DNA from 3 places in the Brumicola nitratireducens FR1064 genome. Region 1 is predicted to be linked to each of the others. Evidence: predicted binding sites of a transcription regulator. Region 1 holds the regulator's gene; each other region holds the start of a gene.

Evidence for each region. The regulator FliA, encoded in region 1, starts transcription of late flagellar genes. The targets are predictions, from matches to a motif close to CTAAAGNTNNNNNNNNNNNNGCCGATA.
Region 2: a site for FliA is predicted at 2,526-2,552, ahead of GNIT_RS03930 (DUF5610 domain-containing protein). Genes of this name have one in related genera too.
Region 3: a site for FliA is predicted at 1,437-1,463, ahead of pomA (flagellar motor protein PomA). Genes of this name have one in related genera too.

The regions. Positions count from the first base shown of each region.
Region 1 covers NC_016041.1:2,588,984-2,593,243, reverse strand. Annotated here, with positions in the region: gene flhF (flagellar biosynthesis GTPase FlhF) at 1-376, shown strand, start outside; gene GNIT_RS11185 (MinD/ParA family ATP-binding protein) at 373-1,224, shown strand; gene GNIT_RS11180 (RNA polymerase sigma factor FliA) at 1,236-1,964, shown strand; gene cheY (chemotaxis response regulator CheY) at 2,016-2,399, shown strand; gene GNIT_RS11170 (protein phosphatase CheZ) at 2,430-3,188, shown strand; gene GNIT_RS11165 (chemotaxis protein CheA) at 3,201-4,260, shown strand, end outside.
Region 2 covers NC_016041.1:897,043-901,302, forward strand. Annotated here, with positions in the region: gene GNIT_RS03915 (acyl-CoA desaturase) at 1-607, opposite strand, end outside; gene fabR (HTH-type transcriptional repressor FabR) at 721-1,320, shown strand; gene trmA (tRNA (uridine(54)-C5)-methyltransferase TrmA) at 1,368-2,459, opposite strand; gene GNIT_RS03930 (DUF5610 domain-containing protein) at 2,582-3,817, shown strand; gene GNIT_RS03935 (RNA recognition motif domain-containing protein) at 3,850-4,260, opposite strand, start outside.
Region 3 covers NC_016041.1:1,211,183-1,215,442, forward strand. Annotated here, with positions in the region: gene dxs (1-deoxy-D-xylulose-5-phosphate synthase) at 1-35, opposite strand, end outside; gene GNIT_RS05285 (polyprenyl synthetase family protein) at 181-1,095, opposite strand; gene xseB (exodeoxyribonuclease VII small subunit) at 1,101-1,334, opposite strand; gene pomA (flagellar motor protein PomA) at 1,598-2,359, shown strand; gene GNIT_RS05305 (flagellar motor protein MotB) at 2,359-3,282, shown strand; gene GNIT_RS05310 (SAM-dependent methyltransferase) at 3,428-4,260, opposite strand, start outside.

The DNA of each region.
Region 1 (4,260 bases):
ACGTGACGCTCGTTTAGTGACACAGTTAAATGATTATGAAAAAGAAACGACGGCAAACATTAAAAAATACTTAGTATTGCCTGCAGGCGCGCAGTATCAGGTGTTACATCAAACCATACAAGCGTATAAGAACATAAACCTTACAGGCTGCATTTTCAGTAAATTAGACGAGTGCTATAGTCTTGGAGAGGCCCTAAGTGTGGTCATCGAAAACGACCTTAGACTAAGCTACGTAACGGATGGACAGAGAGTGCCAGAAGATATAAAACTTGCCGATGCAAAAAATTTAATAATGGTAGCGTCAAAACTTTATAAAAAGTATGCTTTGGCGCATACTAGCCCATTGAATTCTGATGAGGGTGTCAGAGCAGGATGATAGAAGATCAAGCGAGTAGCTTAAGAAAAATGAATAAGTCCAAATTAATTAAAGTCATGGCGGTCACAGGTGGAAAAGGTGGTGTGGGTAAAACCAACGTGTCTTTGAATTTAGCCATCTCTTTAGCCAAGCAAGGCAAGCGTGTTCTTGTGCTTGATGCCGATTTAGGTCTGGCTAACGTTGACGTTTTACTTGGACTGCGTGTAGATAAAAATTTATCACATGTACTCAGAGGCGAATGCACCTTAGATGACATTTTAGTAACGGGTCCTCACGGCGTTAAAATCGCGCCTGCCACTTCAGGCTCAAAGTCAATGGCTGAGTTGGGTCCTACAGAGCACGCTGGTCTTATTAGAGCCTTCAGCGAGTTGCGCACCGAAATAGATGTGTTGATAATCGATACTGCAGCCGGCATTTCTGACATGGTCATGAGCTTTTCTCGGGCGGCACAAGATGTTCTTGTCGTTGTGTGTGACGAGCCTACCTCACTGACCGATGCCTATGCATTGATAAAAATACTGAACCGTGAGCACGGCGTTTTTAAATTTAAAATCGTTGCGAACATGGTTCGAAGTGAAAGGGAAGGGAAAGAACTGTTTAGTAAGCTTTCCAAGGTGACAGGGCGATTTTTGGATGTTGCATTAGAGTTGGTGGGAGTGATTCCATTCGACGAGAATATTCGTAAATCAGTACGTAAACAAGCTGCTATTGTTGATGCATATCCATCATCGCCTGCGGCATTGGCGATAACTAACCTAGCTCAAAAGTCCATGACTTGGCCCATACCGGCGCAACCCGGCGGGCATTTGGAATTTTTTATTGAGCAGTTAGTATCGAGAAACGAGTAGGTAACTAATCAGTGAGTAACAAAGTGGCAGTCTATCAACAACAAATTGATAAAAACCAACTGGTCGAGCGGCATGCGCCTTTGGTGAAAAGAATTGCTCATCATCTAATGGCAAGGTTGCCAGCAAGTGTTCTCGTGGACGACTTGATTCAAGCAGGGATGATTGGCTTGCTGGAAGCAGCAAGAAACTTTGATGGCTCCAAGGGTGCAAGTTTTGAGACCTTTGCCGGTATTCGCATTCGCGGTTCGATGCTTGACGAAATTCGAAAAGGTGACTGGACTCCGCGTTCGGTTCATAAGAATAGTCGAGCAATAACGCAAGCTATTTCTGATGTGGAAAAAGCGACCGGCCGCGACGCACGCGACATTGACGTAGCTGAAAGGCTGCAAGTGTCGGTGCAGGAATATCATCAAATGTTGAATGAAGTTAACGCGGGTAAACTTGTTGGAATCGAAGATCTGGGCGTAAGTGAAGACGTTCTTACCACCGACGCAACGAAAGGAGCAGACAGTCCTTTTGAAGATATGGTGCAAGGATCATTTCAGAAAGCGCTGGCTCGGGCGATAACAACATTACCAGAGCGAGAAGCGATCGTGCTCTCACTTTATTACGACGAAGAGTTAAACTTGCGTGAAATTGGCGAAGTGCTCGAGGTGAGTGAATCACGAGTGAGTCAAATTCATAGTCAAGCAATGTTAAAGTTAAAGTCGAAAATGCAGTCATGGCGTACAGCCGACTAAGTTTTCTCCGTTTTATTTTTGTAGTTAATTTGTACCTCAGCGGAGGCAGTTTTGAATAAGAATATGAAAATCTTAGTTGTTGATGATTTCTCAACGATGAGGCGTATCATTAAAAATTTGTTAAAAGATCTTGGCTTTACTAGCATTCAAGAAGCAGATGACGGAAATACGGCATTGCCTATGCTTGTGCAAGGTGATTTCGATTTCGTTGTAACGGATTGGAATATGCCAGGTATGCAAGGGATCGATCTTCTTCGCGCAATCCGCGCTGACGATAATTTAAAGCATTTACCTGTTTTAATGGTCACTGCAGAAGCGAAGAAAGAACAGATAGTTGCCGCGGCGCAAGCGGGGGTAAATGGTTACGTTGTAAAACCGTTCACAGCTGCAACGCTAAAAGAAAAGCTAGAAAAGATTTTTGAACGTCTAGGTTAACAGCGATATTTCTTAATGGGGTAACGTTGAATGACAACGACCGAAAGAGACTTAGTTTCGCTAGAAGAAGCGAAACTACTAGTTGAGTATCTTGAAAAAGGCGATCGCGATAAGGCGAACGCACTGGTAGATGTAATCACCATGCGAGAGTCAACCGAGCTTTTTTCTGAAGTAGGAAAATTGACTCGCCAACTGCATGACTCACTGAATAACTTCCAAATAGATGAACGCATCGCTAATTTGATGCAGGACGAAATTCCCGACGCACGCTCTCGTTTAATTTATGTTATTGAAGAGACGGAAAAAGCGGCAAACACCACGATGGATGCTGTTGAAAAGTGCATGCCACTTGCGGAAGGTTTGAACCAGCGTTTAAATAACATCATGCCTGAATGGCAAAAACTAATGAGTCGCCAAATTGAGTTAGGCGAATTTAAGCACCTGTGCTTAGAACTTGATACGTTAATAACAGATGCAAGCCGAGACTCTGCAACGTTAAATTCATTGCTTACCGAAGTATTGATGGCTCAAGGCTATCAAGATCTCACTGGGCAAGTTATTCGTCGCGTTATAGAACTGGTTAAAGAAGTCGAAGATAGCCTTGTTTCAATGCTCACGGCATTTGGTGATGTCGGAGAATTGCAGCTAGAGGAAGATAATCCTCAAACTTCTAAGAAACAGACCGATACAGTAAAAGCCGAAGGGCCAATTATCGATGCAGATACACGAGACGACGTAGTAAGTGGACAAGACGACGTTGACGATTTGCTGTCAAGTTTAGGGTTTTAGGGGAGCCGACGAATGTCGTTTGAAGTTGACGAGGAAATAATGCAAGATTTCTTGGTGGAAGCCGGAGAAATACTTGAACAACTCCAAGAACAGCTTGTTGATCTTGAGAATAAGCCAGAAGATGCAGATTTACTTAATGCAATTTTCCGGGGTTATCACACGGTCAAAGGCGGTGCTGGGTTTTTAGCGTTAACAGAACTCGTTAATATCTGCCATGGCGCAGAAAACGTGTTTGACGTTATGCGCAATGGTCAACGAACACTGACCCCAGAGTTAATGGATGTCATTCTTCAAGCAACTGACGTTGTTGTTGAAATGTTCGAAAAAGTTAAGCAGCGGGAAGCTCTCGAAGCGGCTCCTGACGAACTTATCGCCGTTTTACACAAACTAAGTAAGCCAGAAACTGCCGATGAAAATATCTTTGCCACTGACGTTGCTGAACTCGCGGCTGATGACACTGAAGATGAAATCAATGAAATCAATGAAATAAATAATGAGTCAATTGATAATAGCGAAGCGCCTGCTGACGCTAATATTGATGAGATTACTGACGACGAGTTTGAAGCTTTATTAGACGAGCTCCACGGTAGCTCAGGGCCTTCCAAATCTGACAGTGTTGAAACCCCAATACCAGCTCCGGCAGCAACGAACTCAGGCGCTGACGACATCACAGACGACGAATTTGAAGCCCTATTGGACGATTTACATGGTAAGGGACAATTCAAGGCTGAAGAGAAGAATGAAGCCCAGAGCGTCGCCAGTAGCACTGACAAAAACGCGAACGAAAGCGCTAGTAGTAACCCTGATGAAATAACGGACGATGAGTTCGAGGCCTTACTTGACCAGCTGCATGGCGAAGGTAAGTCGCCGATTGCATCTGTGGCTAATGAGACGGCAGCGAAAGCACCTGAAGCGCCAAAAACTGAAGCGCCGAGCGCGCCAAAAGATGATGCAAAGCCTGTTGCTAAAGCTCCTGCTAAGGCGCAGCCAGCGCCAGCAGCAAAAGCGCCAACTCCGCCAGCGAAAAAAGAAGATAAGAAAGCGAGTGCTGCACCTCAAGCCGAAACCACAG
Region 2 (4,260 bases), 1.7 Mb from region 1:
CCAGTGAGTTTATGAAGAACGTGACGTGGTGAACCAGTACAAGTCGAGTCACCCCGGCGAGTAACACCATGCCTAAAATATCGCCATTTAACCAACCTAACAAAATACATATACCAAAGTTCGATACCAGCACGATAGGTAAGTAATACTTATGTTGCCACATGACAATTTTGTCTTTTTGTAAGTCTTTGCAGTTACTGTAATCTGCATATCGGGTAGCTTGGTATTCACGCAGCATCCAACCGATATGCGAAAACCAAAAGCCTTTGCTCGCTGAGTACGGATCGGCGTCGTCAATATCAACATGCTTGTGGTGAACACGATGATCTGAAGACCAATGTAAAATGCTGTTTTGCAATGTCATTGCACCGCCGACGGCCAAAATGAAGCGAACTATCGGATGTGCGCTATATGTCTTGTGAGACCAAAGACGATGATAACCAGCTGTAATCGACATACCGGTAAAATAAAAAAGAAAAATGGCTGCGCCTATTTCGACCCAGTCAAATCCGTAACTTAGTGCCCACATTGGTGTCCCTACCAGTGCTATTAGTGTCAGAACACTAAAAACTAATACGTTGGTAATTATAATGGGAGGTTTATTCAAGAGATACCTTTAAAATTTCAGCTTACAACTGTACGCTAACTTAACTTTTGTTGGCTTATTTGGCAAGAAATAAAGTTCTTAAAATGACAATTTTTGATGTATTCTATGTACATATGAGTAGACAAGAACAAAAACTCCAAACAAGACAACGTATCGTAGATGCCGCCTTTAGCTTATTAGATGAAGATAAAAGTCTATCTGCTATGAGCTTGCGCGAAGTAGCTCGCGCAGCTGGAATAGCACCCACTTCTTTTTATCGGCATTTCACTGATATTAATGACCTCGGCTTAACACTAGTTGATGAGGCAGGCTTAGCGCTGCGCCAATTAATGCGCCAAGCCAGGCAGCGGATAGAGGCCGGTGGCGGAGTTATAGACATTTCCGTTGATACCTTTATGGAATTTATCACCGATAATAAAAACGTCTTTCGTTTGTTGCTGCGCGAACACACGGGCACTTCTGGCGCGTTTCGAGCAGCTGTTGCCAGAGAAATACAGCACTTTATTGAAGAGCTCAGTGACTATATTGTTTTGCAGTTAAGGTTACCGCGAGCAATTGCGACAATGCAGGCGGAAGCTATGGTGAAGCTTGTATTCAGTGCCGGCGCAGAGGCGCTTGATTCCGACAAATCCTCAGTTGCTGAAACGGCCAAACGAGTCAAGCTTCAACTCCGCTTTGTGCAGCTTGGTGCATTACAGTACTCGTTACGCTAAAGCTGGCTCTCGTTTGTTCTTTATTTATTCCTCTGAATGTATTTTTATCAGCGACGCTCCAAATAAACGCCACTTTCAATGTGTTCTGTAAATGGAAACTGGTCGAATAGCGCCGCGCGTTTAACTTTGTGTGTTTTGCTGAGTTCTTGTAAATTGTCCGCTAAGGTGAGTGGATTGCACGATATGTAAATGATGTTATCGAAGCGCTGGATAAGCGCTATCGTTTTGTCGTCTATACCTGCCCTTGGAGGATCGACTAAAACGGTTGAAAAATCATAGTCGCTTAAATTCACGTCTTTTAGGCGCTTAAATTCTCTTACGCCCGTCATTGCTTCAACAAACTCCTCGCTAGAAAGTCTCACTATATCGAGGTTGTCAATGTTGTTCGCGGCTATATTAAACTGAGCTGCGTTAACTGATGTCTTTGAAATTTCTGTAGCCAATACGCTTTTGAAGCAGCTAGCCAAAGGGACAGAAAAATTACCTGAGCCACAATACAGCTCCAACAAGTCTCTACTTTTGTCGTTCACTTGCGCCATAGCCCACTCAATCATACTGCAATTTACTTTTGCGTTAGGTTGCGTAAAGCTATTTTCAATTTGTTTAAATTGGTATGTCTTATCTTTTATTGAGAGTTTCTCTATAACGAAGTCATTATCTAACATAACTTTTTGTTTTTTCGAGCGACCAATAAAGTTAACGTTAAAATGTTTAGGAAAGGCTGATTTTAATTGTTGAATTTCAGCTTCCCACTCTTCATCAAGCTGCTTGTGATAAATCATTGTTACCAAAAGCTCTTCAGTGAGCGTACTCAAATAATCAACTTGGAATAGCTTCCTTCTGAGTACTTCGTTTCCTGCAAACGCTTCCGTCATTATCTGCATACCACTGTTAATGACCTTACTTGCTGCTGCCAATTGGTCTACTCGATATTGTTCTTTATCCACTTTATCAAACATGATGTGGTAGGTATCAGGCCCGTCATGCCAAATCCGAAATTCCGCTCTCATTCTAAAATTACTGGGCTGAGAGGCGTAAATATCAATTGTTGATTCATAAAACGTAGAGAGTAACTCTTTGACTCTATTCGTTTTCTCATCAAGTTGACGTTGATATTTTTCGCTAAGATCGACTGACATGCATTTCCTTAAATTAATTCTTGAACGTGAATTGTAAAGTTTTTTAAAAATTTACCAAGTTAAAGCTAAAGGTTTTATTTTTACATGCCGATAAGGATGCTGAGGATAGAGAGGTATTCGCAATGAATTTAGGTGAAATTAAAGCTGTACAGTCAGAACAACCAAAAGTGGTTCGTCCTGACGTAGCGCTAAACAAGCAATTGCAGCAGGATGGTTTGAAGCAAGCTAGAGAGCTTCAACAGTCTTTTGCAAACGCAAATCAAGACATTTCGGATAACCGAAAGGTGGCCGCGCGAGTACTTGGCGTGTCTATTAGCCAAAGCCTGACAATTGAAGGGCGAACAAGCGATGTAAGCGCGAAAACTGACGATGACGAGCAGAAGGCTAAAAAGCCACTTTTTGATTTTGAAGAAGTAGCGCGCAATGTTTTAAACTTTGTTGGTAATGTCATTAAAAAGGCGGCGTCTGATGGTGCACCTGATGACAAATTAAACTCATTGTTTGAACAAGCTCGGTATGGTGTGTCCAAAGGCATTAAATTAGCTGAAGATGAACTAGGCGACAAAGCGACTGATGAAGTCAAAGAAGGAATTGCTAACAGTAAAGCGTCTATTTTTGATGGAATTAAGGATCTTGAAACCAGTATCTTTGATAAAACTGAGAAGAACACATCGATAGTCAGTAATTCTCTATCGATTCAGAAAGCTGAATTGAGCGAGTTCTCTGTGCGCACAAGAGACGGTGATGAAGTTCAAATTAGTTTTGGAATGCGAGAAAATACTTCAACTGAGAGCTTTTCTGCAGACAACGGCAATTCACAGAGTAAATTTGTTTACCAACAAACAACTAGCTTTTCGATACAGGTGAGAGGCGAGCTTGATGAGGGCGAACTAAAAGCTATTGGTGACCTGGTTGCTCAAGCCGATGACGTTGCTAATATGTTTTATCGCGGAAACATAGAACAAGCTTACGAAAAAGCACTTGATATTGGTTATGATAATAAGGAGCTACAAAGCTTTGCTTTACAGCTGACTAAAGTCGAAAGCTCACAGAAAATTCAAAAGTATGGTGAGGTGCAGCAATATTCAGAAGCGCCTAGTACAGATTTGAAAGCGCCGAAAGCCGTAGCTGAATATTTAAACAAAGTATTAAATGGGATGAAGCAAGCCAATGAACAGCTTGGGTCTCAAGAAGACTTTAACTCGATTATAAACAGCCTAGTGAATGAGATGAAGGATGTGCAGGTGCCAGATATTTTGACCGCGATCAATCGTTTCCACACATTTAATGCAAAACTTCTGGAAGGGTTGAACATAGATAAACCCGAGCTTCCTACAAATGAAAAGCCCGCTGAGTAGCGGGCTTTTATTTACTTCTATGAATAATAAATTTAAGCCACTTTATCCTTAGCGGGCCTTACTTTTATTGTTCTTTCTTCAAACTCTGAATCATTGAGTTCTTTTATCATTGAATCAGCTTCCTGCGCTGCTACTTCAACAAATCCAAATCCCTTTCGTTTTCCAGTTCGTTTGTCTTTCATTAATCTTACTGATCTAACGTAACCAAATTTCTCAAAATGCTCTTTGACTATTTGTTCGTTAGCGCGATAAGGCAAATTTCCTACATATAAAGTAGAAACGTCTTCATCAGATTCAACGTCAGTAGATGCAGATGTAGTGGGACTACTTACTGGTGCTGTGGTTACTGAAGAGGAAGATTTTGTCATGCTGCTTAATATAAAGATTAAAACAGCATTTAGAAGAACTCCCGCTGAAAACATTGATTTTGCAATACTGGATGT
Region 3 (4,260 bases), 1.4 Mb from region 1:
GCTAAGTGTGGGTAGTCAGCTAGGTTTAACGTCATTATTTCTTTTATCTTCTGTCAGTGATACCGCGTACTCAGGCAATTGTAGCATTGTTGATGAGTAACAAAGGTGTCTATTTCTGTTCGTAAATCATTTGCTTAAAGGTGCACGCTGCATTTTTAAGCACGAAACTTGATTCCAGTACTAGTATTCTCGCGAGACCAAAAAATCGGTAAAGGCTTTTAATTGATCTGTATTGTAGGGCAAAGAGGCAATTGCTTGAAGTGCTTCATTGTGCAGCATTTGCAAAAAGCTTTGCGATCCCTCCAAGCCAAGGTGTGACACGAAAGTGTTTTTATTTAAATCAGTATCTGAACCCTGGGGTTTACCTAATGTTTCGCTGTCCGATATGACGTCCAAAATGTCGTCTTGTACTTGAAAAGCGAGACCAATCTTGCTGGCGTATTTCTGCAATAACTGAATATGTTCAATGGGTATACTGGGCGCTAGTATTGCGCCTAACGATACGCAAGCACTCAGCAATGCACCGGTTTTTAGTTGATGAAGCTCGGTTAACTCGGCTAATGATATTTCGTTACCGGTGGCAAGTAAATCAATGCTTTGACCAGCGCACATTCCGTTTACCCCAGACGCTTTGGCTATTACTTTTGCCATATCAACGCGCTTCGCTGAATTGTCTTTTGACAGTGGGTGATTCAGCACAATTTCAAAAGCGAGCGTTTGTAGTGCGTCGCCTGCCAAAATAGCGGTCGCCTCACCAAACTGTATATGATTTGTTGGCTTGCCGCGGCGCAGGGCATCATCGTCCATGGCGGGTAAGTCGTCATGGATTAAGGAATAAGCATGAATACATTCAATTGACATACTCGCCACATCAAGATCGTCTGGATTAGCGTCAAGCATATTTCCAACTATCGAAAGGAGCATTGGACGCATACGTTTACCACCGCTAAAAACACTGTATTTCATTGCTGTGATAAGTTCGTCAGCAGTCTGTGTTTGCTGGTCAATAAATAACGCTAGTTTGCGATCAATTCGTGTTTGCACATCTTGCTGAATGTTCAACAGTGCTATAGCGGAGGGCGAAGTGGACGACATTCTTACTAAAGCTCATCGCTTTCGAAATCAGCAAGTGTTTCGGTGCCGTTAGATTGCATCAATATCTGGACTTTTTGTTCAGCTGCCTTCAGTTGCTGCTGGCTTTGTCTTGCTAACTGAATACCGCGTTCGAACTTCTTCAAAGAGTCTTCCAAGGGAATATCACCTTTTTCCATTTCGACGACGATTTCTTCGAGCTCTTGCATGGCTGCTTCAAATGATGTTTTTTGTTCTGTCATTGACTTTAATTTTTCTGGCAAATGCTTGCGGAGAACCATAACTGAGGGGCGATTCAAGGTCAATTAATTTGCCCAAATATGCGTAAATATATTCCTTTGTTAGTAAAGCTTTTGGTATTTATGCCGTTAATACTTTTGCAGGCTGTGATTAGTCCAAAATACAAAGGTATTAAAGCCGATACCGCGATTTTTGGCGTTACGGGTAAACTGCAAAGCGTCAACACTATCAATTTTTTAAAAAGCAATTTTAATAGGAGCGAAACGTGGATTTAGCAACCCTCATAGGTATGATTGGTGCCATAGGTTTTGTCTTAATGGCAATGATCTTAGGCGGCGATTTGGGGATGTTTTTCAATGTACCCTCGGTTTTGATTGTTTTTGGTGGCTCTGTATTCGTTGTACTTTCACAATATCCACTTGGCCAATTTTTAGGCGCAGGGAAAGTTGCTGGTAAAGCGTTTATGTTCAAGATTCAAGCGCCTGAAGAGTTAATCCATAAGATTGTTGAAATGGCTGACGCAGCGCGTAAGGGCGGCTTTCTGGCCTTAGAAGAAGCTGTTATTGACAACGCATTTATGCAAAAAGGCGTCGACATGTTGGTCGACGGTCACGACGTTGAAGTCGTAAGAACAACAATGGGTAAGGATATTACGAATACGTCTGAACGACATGACGCAGGTTCGGTAATTTTTAAATCCCTCGGTGACGTGGCTCCAGCGATGGGAATGATCGGTACCTTGGTTGGATTAGTTGCGATGCTGTCAAACATGGATGATCCAAAAGCAATCGGTCCGGCGATGGCAGTAGCACTCTTAACGACGCTGTATGGCGCTTTTTTAGCGAACATTGTCTGTTTGCCAATATCTTTTAAATTGAGCGTGCGAGCGGCTCAAGAGAAACTTAATCAAAGTCTTATTCTGGATGGTATTTTAGGAATTGCCGATGGTCAAAACCCACGTGTTATTGAAGGTGTTTTGAAAGGCTATATTGCTGAAGGTAAACGCGGCACTGGAGAAACAGAGTAGTGGATGACGAATGCCCCAAATGTCCTCCCGCAGGACTGCCTGCTTGGATGGGTACCTTCGCTGACTTGATGTCATTGTTAATGTGCTTTTTCGTACTGCTACTTTCATTTTCTGAAATGGATGTGAGAAAGTTTAAACAGATAGCGGGTTCCATGAAGTTTGCATTTGGTGTCCAAAATAAAATTGAGTTGAAAGATATTCCCAAAGGTACCAGCGTTATTGCAATGGAGTTTCGCCCGGGGAAACCCGATCCAACGCCCATTGAAACAGTCCAACAAATCACACAAGAAATTACTAAACCTATGTTGAACTTCCAAGACGGTGAAGAAGATAACGCAGGTGGCAGACAAAAGCAGCGTGGTAGCTTTAGAGGTGGCCAATCAGCACAAACAGCAAATCAAACTGCGGCCGCAGCGGCCGCGGCCTCAAGCAAAGATCAAACAGATAAAAATACCAAAAAAATAGAAGATTTACTGCAAAAAGAAATTAAAGATGGCGCAGTAGATGTTGAAAATCTCGGACAGCAAATTGTTATTCGGATAAGAGAGAATGGTTCTTTTTCAGCCGGTTCTGCATTTTTACAACCGCAATTCAAACCGATTATTCGCGAGATTGGCGTCTTACTAGCAGACATGCCGGGCGAAATAGAAGTGACTGGGCACAGTGACAGTGTTCAAATTTCAAATGAACTATATCGCTCAAACTGGGATTTGTCAGCGCAAAGAGCAGTTGCTGTTGCTGAAGAGCTGCGAAAAGCACGTGGGTTTGATGAAGCCAGAATGAAAATCGTTGGGAAAGCTGCTACACAACCAATTGAAGCAGAAGATACACCTGAATCTCGAAACAAAAATAGGCGCGTAGAAATATCAATTATGCAGGGTAAACCGAAGTTTTCAGACCCCATATCAGTGCTGGAAAATTAAGTTTATTGAGTCTAAGAAAGGTTGTAGAGCATAGAGGGCAGTACACAAAATATATAAAGTAAGAAAGCCCTAGCAAAGAAGCGTCCAAATTATTGGTCACACTTCATTGTTAGGGCTTTTTGCTAATACGTAAAAGTAATTTTAATTAAGAGCGCTCTAGCTCTGCACGGTAATGTGGCTTGCTGATAACCAACTGAACCGTACTAATTGCGCGCTCTAAAAAACCACCTTCGCAGTAGTTTAGATAATATTGCCACATACGAGCGAACCGTTCGTCGTATCCATCTTTTTCAAGCGCTTCCTTACTTGCGTCAAATGCTATATGCCAGTCGTGTAGTGTTCTAGCGTAATCTAAGCCAATATCATGTAAGTCACGAATGTTCATGTCGGTACATTTCTTTAAAAACTTATTGATGGCAAATTGAGAAGGTAAAAAGCCGCCAGGGAATATATGTTTCTGAATAAAATCGACACTGTCTGAGTAACTGTCATAGCGACGGTCATCAATAGTAATGGCTTGCAAAAGCATGAGTCCGTTTGGCTTCAGCAACGAAGAACATTTTTCAAAGAAATTAGCTAGATACGCTTTGCCGACAGCTTCTATCATTTCGATTGACACTAATTTATCAAATTTACCTTCCAATAAACGATAGTCTTTTTTCAATAAGGTGATTTTCTCATTCAAACCTTCCCTACTTACCCATTCTTGGGCATAAGCATACTGCTCATCAGAAATCGTGGTGGTAGTTACTTTACAGCCGTAGTGCTTTGCTGCGTAGATGGCCAAGCCACCCCAGCCTGTGCCTATCTCCATTAAATGGTCGTTTTCAGATAGTTGTAACTTGTCGCAAATTGAGCGCAGTTTGTTCTCTTGAGCTTCAGCTAGCGTTGCTTCTGGCGTAGGGTAAATAGCCGAGGAATACATCATCGAAGGGTCTAAAAACTTTTCATATAATTTGTTGCCCAGGTCGTAATGAG